2 linked regions of the Actinospica robiniae DSM 44927 genome follow. The main gene of each other region encodes a partner of the protein of the gene in region 2 in a complex. Links are inferred from orthologs where the notes say so. Each region holds a gene or a part of one and is shown on either strand. Other genes may lie near its edges.

What was found.
Region 1: the proteins of secA (region 2) and secY are in contact, whole or in part, in a crystal structure (PDB 3DIN), measured with the Thermotoga maritima proteins. The link is inferred for Actinospica robiniae DSM 44927 from one-to-one orthologs. Residues at the interface, in WP_004082002.1 of Thermotoga maritima: Glu261, Ala262, Arg263, Lys300, Ala301, Arg302, Thr303, Ile304, Ile305, Leu323, Tyr324, Asp325, Pro326, Val329, Ser330, Tyr333, Ile336, Lys340, Phe345, Val349, Glu363, Phe364, Tyr374, Ser375, Gly376, Gly377, Glu393, Ile395, Thr482, Ser483; in WP_004081795.1 of Thermotoga maritima: Glu108, Gly109, Glu110, Glu111, Ala236, Glu237, Arg238, Arg239, Ile240, Thr241, Ile242, Gln243, Tyr244, Ala245, Arg246, Arg247, Val248, Thr249, Gly250, Arg251, Arg252, Val253, Tyr254, Gly256, Ala257, Ser258, Thr259, Tyr260, Leu261, Pro262.

The regions. Positions count from the first base shown.
Region 1 is NZ_KI632511.1:5,374,646-5,380,382, forward strand. The notes cover bases 1,819-4,787. They hold secY (preprotein translocase subunit SecY), read right to left. Parts: upstream 3,986-4,787; coding sequence 2,651-3,985; downstream 1,819-2,650. Other genes in these bases: map (type I methionyl aminopeptidase), read right to left, coding at 1,819-1,914; ACTRO_RS22705 (adenylate kinase), read right to left, coding at 1,995-2,645; rplO (50S ribosomal protein L15), read right to left, coding at 4,348-4,787. In the rest of the region: rpmJ (50S ribosomal protein L36), read right to left, coding at 1-104; infA (translation initiation factor IF-1), read right to left, coding at 158-379; ACTRO_RS22695 (DUF1707 SHOCT-like domain-containing protein), read right to left, coding at 569-1,000; more of map, read right to left, coding at 1,102-1,818; more of rplO, read right to left, coding at 4,788-4,818; rpmD (50S ribosomal protein L30), read right to left, coding at 4,818-5,000; rpsE (30S ribosomal protein S5), read right to left, coding at 5,002-5,631; rplR (50S ribosomal protein L18), read right to left, coding at 5,672-5,737. UniProt on the Escherichia coli protein: The central subunit of the protein translocation channel SecYEG. Consists of two halves formed by TMs 1-5 and 6-10.
Region 2 is NZ_KI632511.1:5,521,978-5,527,961, forward strand. The notes cover bases 1,478-4,693. They hold secA (preprotein translocase subunit SecA), read right to left. Parts: upstream 4,393-4,693; coding sequence 1,678-4,392; downstream 1,478-1,677. Other genes in these bases: ACTRO_RS23375 (Rv3235 family protein), read right to left, coding at 1,478-1,510; ACTRO_RS23385 (GNAT family N-acetyltransferase), read left to right, coding at 4,571-4,693. In the rest of the region: ACTRO_RS43755 (bifunctional lysylphosphatidylglycerol flippase/synthetase MprF), read left to right, coding at 1-1,051; more of ACTRO_RS23375, read right to left, coding at 983-1,477; more of ACTRO_RS23385, read left to right, coding at 4,694-5,200; ACTRO_RS23390 (Ppx/GppA phosphatase family protein), read right to left, coding at 5,272-5,984. UniProt on the Escherichia coli protein: Required for protein export, interacts with the SecYEG preprotein conducting channel.

The sequences.
Region 1 (5,737 bases), 150 kb from region 2 along the record:
CGCTGCTTGTGCCGGAGGTTCTCGCAGATCACCATGACCCGGCCGTTACGGCGGATCACCTTGCACTTGTCGCAGATCTTCTTGACGCTCGGCTTGACCTTCACTGCAGGTCCCTTTCGAGCGGCGCCGCCGGAGGGCGACGCATGATCGCGATTGTTTACTTGTACCGGTAGACGATCCGCCCACGGGTCAGGTCGTACGGGCTGAGCTCGACGACGACCCGGTCATCCGGCAGGATGCGGATGTAGTGCATCCGCATCTTTCCGCTGATGTGCGCAAGAACTTGGTGCCCGTTCTGCAACTCCACCCGGAACATGGCGTTGGGCAGAGATTCGACGACGGTGCCCTCGATCTCGATGGCCCCTTCTTTCTTGGCCATATCCTCGCACTTCTTCGGTCGGAAACGTGGGCTTTCGGCCTAGGCCGGCACCGCACGTGTCGAGGGCGCAAAACACCCATGACACATACAGCAAGGCAGTCTACGCTGCGTTCCCGCGGAAAGGCCAATCGGACGATCTTGGAAGTGCGGGCCCTTTCCCGCGGTCTCCGGCGCCTGCGCACGCGGCCTTCAGCGCCGGCCCCACTCCTTGATTCCGCGCGAGAGACCCAGCGCGGCGAGCACGCCGAGCGGCCAGCCCGGCCAGTAGTAGCCGGCTCCGGTGACCGCCCAGATCACGGTGAGCACGACGGCCAGGCTCGCCCAGCTCGAGACGGCGGCGCGCATCTGCTTGGTCATCGGCACCTGCGCCGCCTGCCTGCGGGCGAGCTCCGCCTGCTGCCGGGTGTGCGCGGCGAGGTCCACCGGCAGGTCCGTGGTCAGCTCGGCCAGCGCCCCCATCGTCTTGGCGGCGTACGCGGCGCTCATCCGCTCCTCGAACTCGTCCGAGGTCAGCCGTCCTTCGACGTTGTTCTGCCGCAGGATCTCCACGACCCGTTCGCGATCCGCGTCGGACGCCCGTATCGCCGGGTTCAGGGCGCCGGCGCCATCGTTCTTCCCCATACGACCAGCTTAGCCAGGGCCGGGGCGGCCGCGTTAGTGACGGATGTCAGGGGACGCGTCCGCGGCCGCGCCGCGGGATCCCGGAGCGGGCGGCGGGAACTTCAGGGGTGCACCGCGACGCCGAAGGGCGCGAGGCCGGCCTTGCCGCCGTCCTCGGCCGTGGTCACCCACAGCCCCTGCTCGGTCAGGCACACGGTCTGCTCGAAGTGCGCGGCGGGCGAGCCGTCCCGGCTCACCACGGTCCACTGGTCGTCGGTGACGAGGGTGAACTTGCTGCCGAGGGCGAGCATGGGCTCGATCGCCAGGGCCATGCCGGTGCGCATCCGCAGCCGGGAGCCGGGGTCGCGCAGCATCCGCTGGTTGTGCACGAACGGGTCCATGTGCATCTCGGTGCCGATGCCGTGGCCGCCGTAGCCCTCGACGATGCCGTACGGGCCCTGCGAGCGGACGTAGCTCTGGATGGCCGAGCCGATCTCGCCGAGCTTCTTGCCGTCCTGGATCGCCGCTATCCCGTGCCACATCGACTGCTCGGTCACCCGCAGCAGCTCGGCGAGTTCCGGGCCGATCTCGCCGCAGCCGACCGTGATCGCCGCGTCCCCGTGCCAGCCCTGGTAGATCGCGCCGCAGTCGATGGACAGGATGTCCCCGTCGCGCACCACGGTCTGGCCCGGGATGCCGTGTACCACCTCGTGGTTGACCGAGGCGCAGATCACGGCCGGGAAGGGCGGGTCGCCGTAGCCCTTGAACGAGGGGACGGCGTCGTGCGAGCGGATGTACTCCTCCGCGATCGCGTCCAGCCCTCCGGTGGTCACGCCGTCCTTGACCTCGCCGCGCAGCGTCTCCAGGGCGCCGCGCACGATCAGCCCGGCCTCGCGCATCAGCGCGAACTGTTCCTCGGTCTTGAGCTCGATCATGGGAGACATTCTCTCACCGACGACGCGGGCGGACGCCCTTCGGCGTCCGCCCGCGTCGTCAGACAGGTGTGGGGGGGGTGCTAGTGCGCTTCGAGCGCGGTCAGGATCCGCTCGGTGACCTCGTCCGGCGTGCCCATGGCCTCGACCGAGGCGAGCAGGCCGCGCTCGGCGTAGAAGCCGACGATCGGGGCGGTCTTCTCCTCGTACTCGCGCAGGCGCTTGCGCACGGTCTCCGCGCGGTCGTCGTCGCGCTGGTAGAGCTCGCCGCCACAGACGTCGCACACGCCCGGCTCGGCCGGCGGCTTGGACTCCACGTGGAAGATGTGCGTGTTGTCGTTGCGGCACAGCCGGCGGCCGGAGATGCGCCGCACGACCTCGTCGTTGTCCACCTTCAGCTCGACCACCCGGTCGAGCTTGACCTCGATGCCGGCGAGCATGGTCTCGAGCTCCTCGGCCTGCGGCACGGTGCGCGGGAAGCCGTCGAGCAGGAAACCCGCGGCCGCGTCCGGCTCGGTCAGCCGGTCCCGGATCAGGCCGATGGTGACCTCGTCCGGGACCAGCAGGCCCTGGTCCATGTACTTCTTGGCCTCCACACCGAGGGTGGTGCCCGCCGTCACGTTCGCCCGGAAGATGTCTCCGGTGGAGATGGCCGGGATGCTCAGACGTCCGGCGACGACCGTGGCCTGGGTACCCTTGCCCGCTCCCGGCGGGCCCACGAGGACGATGCGCATACTGGTTACCGGAGGAACCCTTCGTAGTTGTGCTGCTGCAGCTGGCTCTCGATCTGCTTGACCGTCTCGAGGCCGACGCCGACGAGGATCAGGATCGAGGTACCGCCGAACGGGAACTTGTTGCTGGTGTGGAATTCCGCGAGGGCGATCATCGGGATGATCGCGATCAGCGCCAGGTACATCGATCCGGGCCAGGTGATCCGGGTCAGGATGAAGTTCAGGTAATCGGCGGTCGGCTTGCCCGCGCGGATGCCCGGGATGAAGCCACCGTACTTCTTCATGTTGTCCGCGACTTCTTCGGGGTTGAACGTGATGGCCACGTAGAAGAAGGCGAAGAACAGGATCAGCAGGAAGTACGCGGCCATGTACAGGCCCGAGTAGCCCTGGACGTTGTAGCCGAGCTCGTTGTGGATCCACTGGGCCCAGCCGTGCGAGAAGGTCGGGTCGGCGAACTGGACCACGAGCACCGGCAGCTGGAGCAGCGAGGAGGCGAAGATGATCGGGATGACACCCGGTTGGTTCACCTTGATCGGGATATAGGTCGAGGAGCCGCCGTACATCCGGCGGCCGACCATGCGCTTGGCGTACTGCACCGGCACCCGGCGCTGGCCCTGCTCGATGAAGACCACCAGGCCGACCAGCACGATGCCGATCAGGATGACTCCGAAGAAGACCACCCAGCCGCCGCCGAGGGTGGAGGAGGACTTGATGGACCACAGCTGGGTCGGCAGCTGCGAGGCGATCGAGGTGAACATCAGCAGGGACATGCCGTTGCCGACGCCGCGGTCGGTGATCAGCTCGCCCAGCCACATGATGATCGAGGTGGCCGCGACCATGACCGCGACCATGACCGCGATGCCGAACGTGTCGACCTTCGGGTAGATGATCGGGGTCGAGCACTGCACGCCGAAGAGGTAGGCGCTGTTGCCGCGCGCGGTGGCCACCAGGCCGGTCGCCTGCAGGATCGCCAGACCCACCGTCAGGTACCGGGTGTACTGGGTGATCTTCGTCTGACCCGCCTGGCCCTCCTTCTTGAGGGCGTCCAGGCGCGGGATCACCACCGTCAACAGCTGCAGGATGATCGACGCGGTGATGTACGGCATGATGCCGAGCGCGAAGACCGACAGCTGCAGCAGCGCGTTGCCGGAGAACAGGTTGATCAGGCCGAGGGCGTTGCCGGAGGCACCGGAGACGCCGAGACAGGCCTTGATCGCGGCCGAGTCCACACCGGGGGCCGGGATGTGGGAGCCGACCCGGAACAGGGCCATGACCCCGAGCGTGAAAAGCAGCTTCTTGCGCAGGTCCGGGGTCCGGAAGGCCCGGCCGAAGGCAGAGAGCACTGTTCCTCCTGCGCGCTTGCCGACGGCCCGTGCGAGGCCCGCGGCGGCGGTTGACGATGATGCGGTACTGGGTGGGGGCGTGGACCCGCAGACGGAGTCGGACATTGCTGTCTCAACCCGGCACTTCAGGTGAAGATGCGATCCACTGGCTTTCGGTTCCCGCGGGCAGGCTTGAGTCACCTGCGGACACCTCGGCTCGCGACATCTTACGCAATACTCATCGCCCAAAGCGAGAGCCCGGGGAAAGCTCCGTGATACCGGCGGCAAAACGCCCCGGATCCATGAAAGATCCAGGGCGCGGACGCCGGGCGCGTCGGGCGGCGGCTCCCCCCGTGGGGGGAGCCGCCGCCGTCTGCGGGGCCTTACTTGGCGCCGAGTTCCTCGGCGCTGCCGCCGGCGGCGGCGATCTTCGTCTTGGCGGACGCGGAGTACGCGTCGACCTTGACGTTCAGCGCGACCGAGATCTCGCCGGTGCCGAGCACCTTGACGAGCTCGTTCTTGCGCACCGCGCCCTTGGCCACCAGGTCGGCGACGGTGACGTCGCCGCCCTGCGGGTAGAGCTCGGCCAGCTTGGCCAGGTTGACCACCTGGTACTCGACCCGGAAGTGGTTCTTGAACCCGCCGAGCTTGGGCAGCCGCATGTGCAGCGGCATCTGCCCGCCCTCGAAGCGCTCCGGCACCTGGTAACGGGCCTTGGTGCCCTTGGTACCGCGACCGGCGGTCTTACCCTTGGAGCCCTCACCGCGACCCACCCGGGTCTTCGGCGTCTTGGCACCCGGGGCGGGCCGCAGGTGGTGCACCTTGAGCACGTGCTGCTTCTCCTGCTCCGACATCAGTCGACCTCCTCAACTTCGACGAGGTGGCGGACCGTGTGGACCATGCCGCGGAACTCCGGCCGGTCCTCCTTGATCACCACGTCGTTGATCCGCTTGAGGCCGAGCGACCGCAGCGTCTCGCGGTGGTTCTGCTTCGTGCCGATCTTCGACCGGACCTGCGTGATCTTCAGCTTGGCCATGTCAGGCACCCACTCCCGCGCGGGCGCGCAGCAGAGCGGCCGGGGCCACGTCCTCGAGCGGCAGGCCGCGGCGGGCCGCGATCTCCTCGGGACGCACGAGGCCCTTGAGCGCGGCGACGGTGGCGTGCACCACGTTGATCGCGTTGTCCGAGCCCATGGACTTGGACAGCACGTCGTGGATGCCCGCGCACTCGAGCACGGCGCGCACGGCGCCGCCGGCGATCACACCGGTACCGGCGGAGGCCGGCTTGAGCATCACGACGCCGGCCGCGGCCTCGCCGACGATCGGATGCGGGATGGTGCCCTGGATGCGCGGCACCTTGAAGAAGTGCTTCTTGGCCTCCTCCACGCCCTTGGCGATGGCGGCCGGCACCTCCTTGGCCTTGCCGTAGCCGACACCGACGGTGCCGTCGCCGTCGCCCACGACGACCAGGGCGGTGAAGGAGAACCGACGTCCGCCCTTCACGACCTTGGCCACGCGGTTGATGGTCACGACGCGCTCGACGTAGGCGGTCTTCTCGGCGGCCGGGGTGGAGTCCTGGTTCCGGCGGTCGCGACGGTCCCGACGCTCTCCACCCTCACCACGACCCTGGCCACCCGGGGCGCCACCGCGGCGCTGGGGTCCGGGCATCAGGAATCCCTCATTTCAGTGTTCTGGTTCATGGTCGTCATCAGAAGTCCAGTCCGGCTTCGCGGGCGCCCTCGGCGACCGCGGCCACCCGGCCGTGGTACTTGTT
Region 2 (5,984 bases):
CGCGCTGCGCTACGACAAGAGCTACGTCTTCTCCCCGGACGGCCGGGCCGCGATCGGCTACCGGGTGCTGGCCGGGATGGCGGTGGCCGGCGGCGACCCGGTCGGCGCGGTCGAGTCCTGGCCGGACGCGGTGGCCGAGTTCGACTCGCTGGTGCGGCGCAGCGGCTGGCGTCCGGCCGTGCTCGGCGCCGGCCCGCAGGCGCTCGAGCTGTGGCGTGAGCACGGCATGCACCGGATCGGCATCGGCGACGAGGTGGTGGTGGACTCCGCGGCGTTCAACCTGGACGGGCGCGCGATGCGCAACGTGCGCCAGGCCGTGCGCCGCACCGAGCGGGCCGGGCTGGTGACCGAGGTGCTGCTGGAGCGTGATCTCGAGCCCGGGCTGGCCGGGCAGCTGCGCCGGATCCACCGGGAGTGGCTGGGCCCGGCCGGCCGCGAGCACGGCTTCGCGATGAACCTGGACTCGATGGCGCGCGGCGCCCACCCGGACGCGCTGATCGCGGTCGCCCTCGCCCCCGAGGGCTACGCCGTGGCCTTCCAGCGGTACCTGCCGGCCGCGCAGTACGGCCCGGCCGCGGCGCTCTCGCTGGACGTGATGCCGCGCACGCCGCTCTCGCCGAACGGGGTGAACGAGCGCCTGATCGTGGACGTGATCGCCTACGCGCGCAGCCACGGCTACCCGCGGGTCTCGCTCAACTTCGCCGCCTTCCGCCCGCTGCTCTCCCAGGCCAGGACCGAGCCGGAGCGGCTGACCCGCACCCAGCGGGCCACCATCAAGGCCATCGGCCTGCTCGACCCGCTGATCCAGGTGGACTCGCTCTACCGGTTCAACGACAAGTTCCAGCCGGGCTGGGTGGCCCGGTCGGTGCTGATCGGCTCCTGGCTGGACCTGCCCCGGTTCGCCCTGGCCGCCTTCGGCCTGGAGTTCGCGCTGCCCTACGACCGGCGCCGCACCGGCCGGGCCGTGACGGCCGGCGAGGAGTCAATTGAACTGCAGGGCGGTGCACAGCCAGTCGAAGCCGCCGCGCCCCTGCGCGGCCACCGGGGCTGACTGCTCGAACCGCAGCGCCACCGCCCGCACCCGGGTGCCGTCCTGGATCACGACGGTGGACTCCACGATCCCGGCGGCCGGCTGGTGCAGCCGGACCGAACGGATCATCGAACGGGCCGCGAACCGGGCGGCGCCGCGCCGGCCGCCGGGCGCGGCGAGCTGCCCGGCCACGTCCCGGGAGAGCCAGCGGCGCATCTGCTCCACCGGACGGCGCTCGAGCAGGACGTCCACCACGGCCTCGGCCAGCCGGCCCACCCCGGCCGTCGGCTCGGGCGCGGCCAGCCCGCGGGCGTCGACCTCGAGCCGGTGGGTCCAGCCGGTCACCCAGGACCGCAGCCAGCCGCGCTGCCCGGGCACCGCGCCGGTGCCGCCCCACTCGGCCAGCGGTCCGGCGGCGCGCTGCAGCCGGCTGTCCGGGAAGCGGACCTCGGTGATGAAGTAGGTGTCGTCCTCGAGCATCGTCTCGCCCCGTTCTTTCGCCAGGCTGATGACCCGTCAGACTGGTGACGACGCCGGAACGTTGTCGTCGGGAGGCCAAGATCACCCGATCCGGTGAGCCGCGCTGGGCCGGAAAGCCGAAGCCCCGTCAGGTGCGACCTGACGGGGCTTCGTTCACGCTGCGGGCGTCACTTCTTGCGACGGCGCCCCTGCTGCTTCTTCGCGGCCGGCTTGGCGTCCTGCGTCGCGGCGTCGTTGGCCACCGTGCGCTCCTCCACCGCGCCCTCGGCGGTCGGGGCGGAGTAGTTCAGCTTGGCCGGCGCCTTCGGCGTCTCCAGGCCCTTGGCCTTGAGCTGGGCCGTGGCCGCCTGCGCCTGGGCCTGGGCCTCCGGGTCGTCGCTGGCCGCCTCGACCTGGACCTCCAGGTTGAACAGGTAGCCGATGGACTCCTCCTTGATGGCGTCCATCATCGCGTTGAACATGTCGAAGCCCTCGCGCTGGTACTCGACCAGCGGGTCGCGCTGCGCCATGGCCCGCAGGCCGATGCCCTCCTGCAGGTAGTCCATCTCGTAGAGGTGCTCGCGCCACTTGCGGTCGAGCACCGAGAGGACCACCCGGCGCTCGAGCTCACGGGTGATCTCCGCGGTCAGAGCCTCCTCGCGCCGGTCGTAGGCGGCCAGCACGTCCGCGGTCAGCTCCTCGGAGAGCACCGAGGCCGTGATCGAGGACTTGCTGCCGACCGACTCCTCGACCTCCTCGAGCGTGATCGAGATCGGGTAGAGCGTGCGCAGCGCGGTCCAGAGCTTCTCCAGGTCCCAGTCCTCGGCGAAGCCGTCGGAGGTGGCGGCGCCGACGTAGCTGGCGACCGTGTCCTCCATCATGTGCCGGACGTGGTCGCGCAGGTCCTCGCCCTCGAGCACGCGCAGCCGCTCGGCGTAGATCACCGTGCGCTGCTTGTTGATCACGTCGTCGTACTTCAGGACGTTCTTGCGGATCTCGAAGTTCTGCTGCTCGAGCTGGCTCTGCGCGGACTGGATCGCCCGGGTGACCATCTTCGACTCGATCGGCACGTCGTCGGCGACGTTGGCCGCGGCCAGCACCCGCTCCACGATCTGCGCCTTGAACAGCCGCATCAGGTCGTCGCCCAGGGACAGGTAGAACCGGGACTCGCCCGGGTCGCCCTGGCGACCGGCACGGCCGCGCAGCTGGTTGTCGATCCGGCGGGACTCGTGCCGCTCGGTGCCCAGCACGTAGAGGCCGCCGAGCTCGCGCACCTCGTCCTGCTCGGCCGCGACCGCCTTCTTGGCCTTCTCCATCGCGTCCGGGAACGCCGCGGCGAACTCCTCCGGCGTCTCGGCCTGGGACAGGCCGCGCTGCGCGAGTTCGGCCGTGGCCAGCGCCTCGGAGTTGCCGCCGAGCATGATGTCGGTGCCGCGGCCGGCCATGTTGGTGGCCACGGTGACCGCGCCCTTGCGCCCGGCCTGCGCGATGATCTGCGCCTCGCGCTCGTGGTACTTCGCGTTGAGCACCTCGTGCGGGATGCCCTGCTTGCGCAGCTGCTGCGAGAGGTACTCGGACTTCTCCACCGAGACGGTGCCGATCAGCACCGGCTGGCCCTCGTTGTGCCGGCCCTCGATGTCCGTGACCACGGCCTTGAACTTGGCCTCTTCGGTCATGTAGATCAGGTCCTGGCGGTCGGCCCGGATCATCGGCTTGTTCGTCGGGATCGGCACGACGCCCAGCTTGTAGATCTGGTGGAACTCCGCCGCCTCGGTCAGCGCGGTACCGGTCATGCCGCCGAGCTTGTCGTAGAGGCGGAAGTAGTTCTGCAGGGTGATGGTGGCCAGCGTCTGGTTCTCGTTCTGGATCTCCACCCCCTCCTTGGCCTCGATCGCCTGGTGCATGCCCTCGTTGTACCGGCGCCCGGCCAGGATGCGGCCGGTGTGCTCGTCGACGATGAGCACCTCGTTGTTCATGTTCACGTAGTCGCGGTCCCGCTTGAACAGCTCCTTCGCCTTGATGGCGTTGTTCAGGTAGCCGACCAGCGGGGTGTTGACCGACTCGTAGAGGTTGTCGATGCCCAGCAGGTCCTCGACCCGCTCGACGCCGCGCTCCAGGATGCCGACGGTCTTCTTCTTCTCGTCCACCTCGTAGTCGGTGTCGCGCACCAGCCGCGCGGCGATCCGGGCGAAGTCCACGTACCACTTGGTGGCCTGGTCCGCCGGGCCGGAGATGATCAGCGGGGTACGGGCCTCGTCGATGAGGATGGAGTCGACCTCGTCCACGCAGGCGTAGAAGTGGCCGCGCTGCACCAGGTCGGCCTTGTCCCACGCCATGTTGTCGCGCAGGTAGTCGAAGCCGAACTCGTTGTTGGTGCCGTAGGTGATGTCGCAGTTGTAGGCCTCGCGCCGCTGATCCGGCGACATGTTCGCCAGGATGCAGCCGACCGTCAGGCCGAGGAACCGGTGGATCCGGCCCATCCACTCCGAGTCGCGCTCGGCCAGGTAGTCGTTGGTGGTGACGATGTGCACGCCTTCGCCGGCCAGCGCGTTGAGGTACGCCGGCAGGGTGCCCACCAGGGTCTTGCCCTCGCCGGTGCGCATCTCGGCGATGTTGCCGAGGTGCAGCGCCATGCCGCCCATCAGCTGCACGTCGTAGTGGCGCTGCCCGATGCTGCGCTTGGCGGCCTCGCGAACGGTGGCGAACGCCTCCGGAAGCAGCTGGTCCAGCGTTTCGCCGTCCTGGTACCGCTGCTTGTACTCCTCGGTGAGGGCGCGCAGTTCCTCATCGGTGAGGTCGACGAAGTCGTCCTCGATCGAGTTGATCAGGTCGGCCGTCTTGGCCAGCTTGCGAAGGATCTTCCCTTCGCCGGCGCGCAGGACCTTGTCGAACAGGGCAGGCACTTTGAGGACGACTCCTTGCTGGAAATCGGACGCGGCCACTGCGCCCCATGTTCGAGAGCACCGTGGACGCAGCCTGAGGGACCGGCGTCGGGCCGGTCGTTATGCCATCGTAAGCGACCGGGGTGGCACAAAGACAGTGCGCGTTCCATTTCCGAACCACGCGGAAGAGGTCTCCACCATGAATCAGCCGGAAATCGCCGCCGGCCCGCTACTGCTGCGCCCCTGGCGTCGCTCGGACGCCGAGGCGATGGTCGCCGCCTGGGCAGATCCGGAGATCCGCCGGTGGGCCCGCTACGGGCAGAGACTACCGAGCGTGGAGGGAATGGAACACTGGGTGGCCTGGAATCGGGAGCAGTGGCGCACTGGCAAGCGGGCCGCGTTCGCCATCGAGGCGGCGGGCGGGCCGCTCGCCGGATCGATCACTCTACGTGATTTCGGGCGGGACGCCGACGGCGAGGGCGGGGACACGGCGGAGGTCGGCTACTGGATCGCCCCGCGGGCACGCGGCCGCAACATCGCGCCGAACGCGCTGACGGCCGTGAGCACGTGGGCGTTCGCCGCGAGCGAGCTCGGCGGCCTCGGTGTGCGGCGGGTCGAGCTGGTGCACTCCGTGGGCAACACCGCATCCTGCCGAGTAGCGCAGAAGGCCGGGTTCCCGCACGAGGGCACACTGCGGGGCTCATTCCGTTATGCCGACGGCGCGTGGCACGACGAGCACCTGCACGCCAAGCTCTTCTCGGATCCGAGGACCGAGCTCCTCACGGATCCGAAGGCGGAGGAGAACGCGGAGGAGAAGGTCGAGCAGTAGGCGCCGAGGAAACGCCCCGGCGCCCGCAATTTACATCCGTGTCTCTGATCGGACCGGCGCCAGCGGGCCGGTCAGATCTGCGACAGCGCTATTCCGTCGAGGATGTCGTGCTCGGAGACAACCACCTCGGACACTCCGAGCCGATCCACGATCCGCTCGAGGATGAGCGCGCCGGCCGCGATCACGTCCACCCGGCCGGGGTGGATCACCGACATCGCGGCGCGCTGCTCGTGCGTCATCGCGAGCAGGTCGGACGCGGTCTGCCGGACCACGGCGGCGGGGATCCGGGACAGGTGCACCCGGTCGCGGTCGTACTGCTCCAGCCCGAGCGCGAGGGCGGCCATCGTGGTGACCGAGCCGGCCAGGCCGACCAGCGTGCGGGCACGGGAGAGGTCCACGCTCTCGGCCGCGACGTCGATGGCCGCGTCGATGTCCCGGCGGGCGGCGTCGATCTGATCCTGAGTCGGCGGATCCTGGGTCAGGTGACGCTCCGTCATCCGGACGCAGCCCACGTCCACCGACTTGGCCGCCTGCACCTTGTCGCCGCCGAGTACGAACTCGGTCGAGCCCCCGCCGATGTCCACCACCAGGTACGGCGTGGCGTATTCGGCCGCGTCGGTGGCCAGCGCGGACGTGGCGCCGCGGAAGGAGAGCGTGGCCTCCTCGTGCCCGGTGATCACCTCGGGCTCGACCCCGAACCGCTCGCGCACCCCGGCGAAGAACTCGTCGCGGTTGCTCGCGTCCCGGGTCGCGCTGGTGGCGACGAAGCGGATGTGCTCGGCGC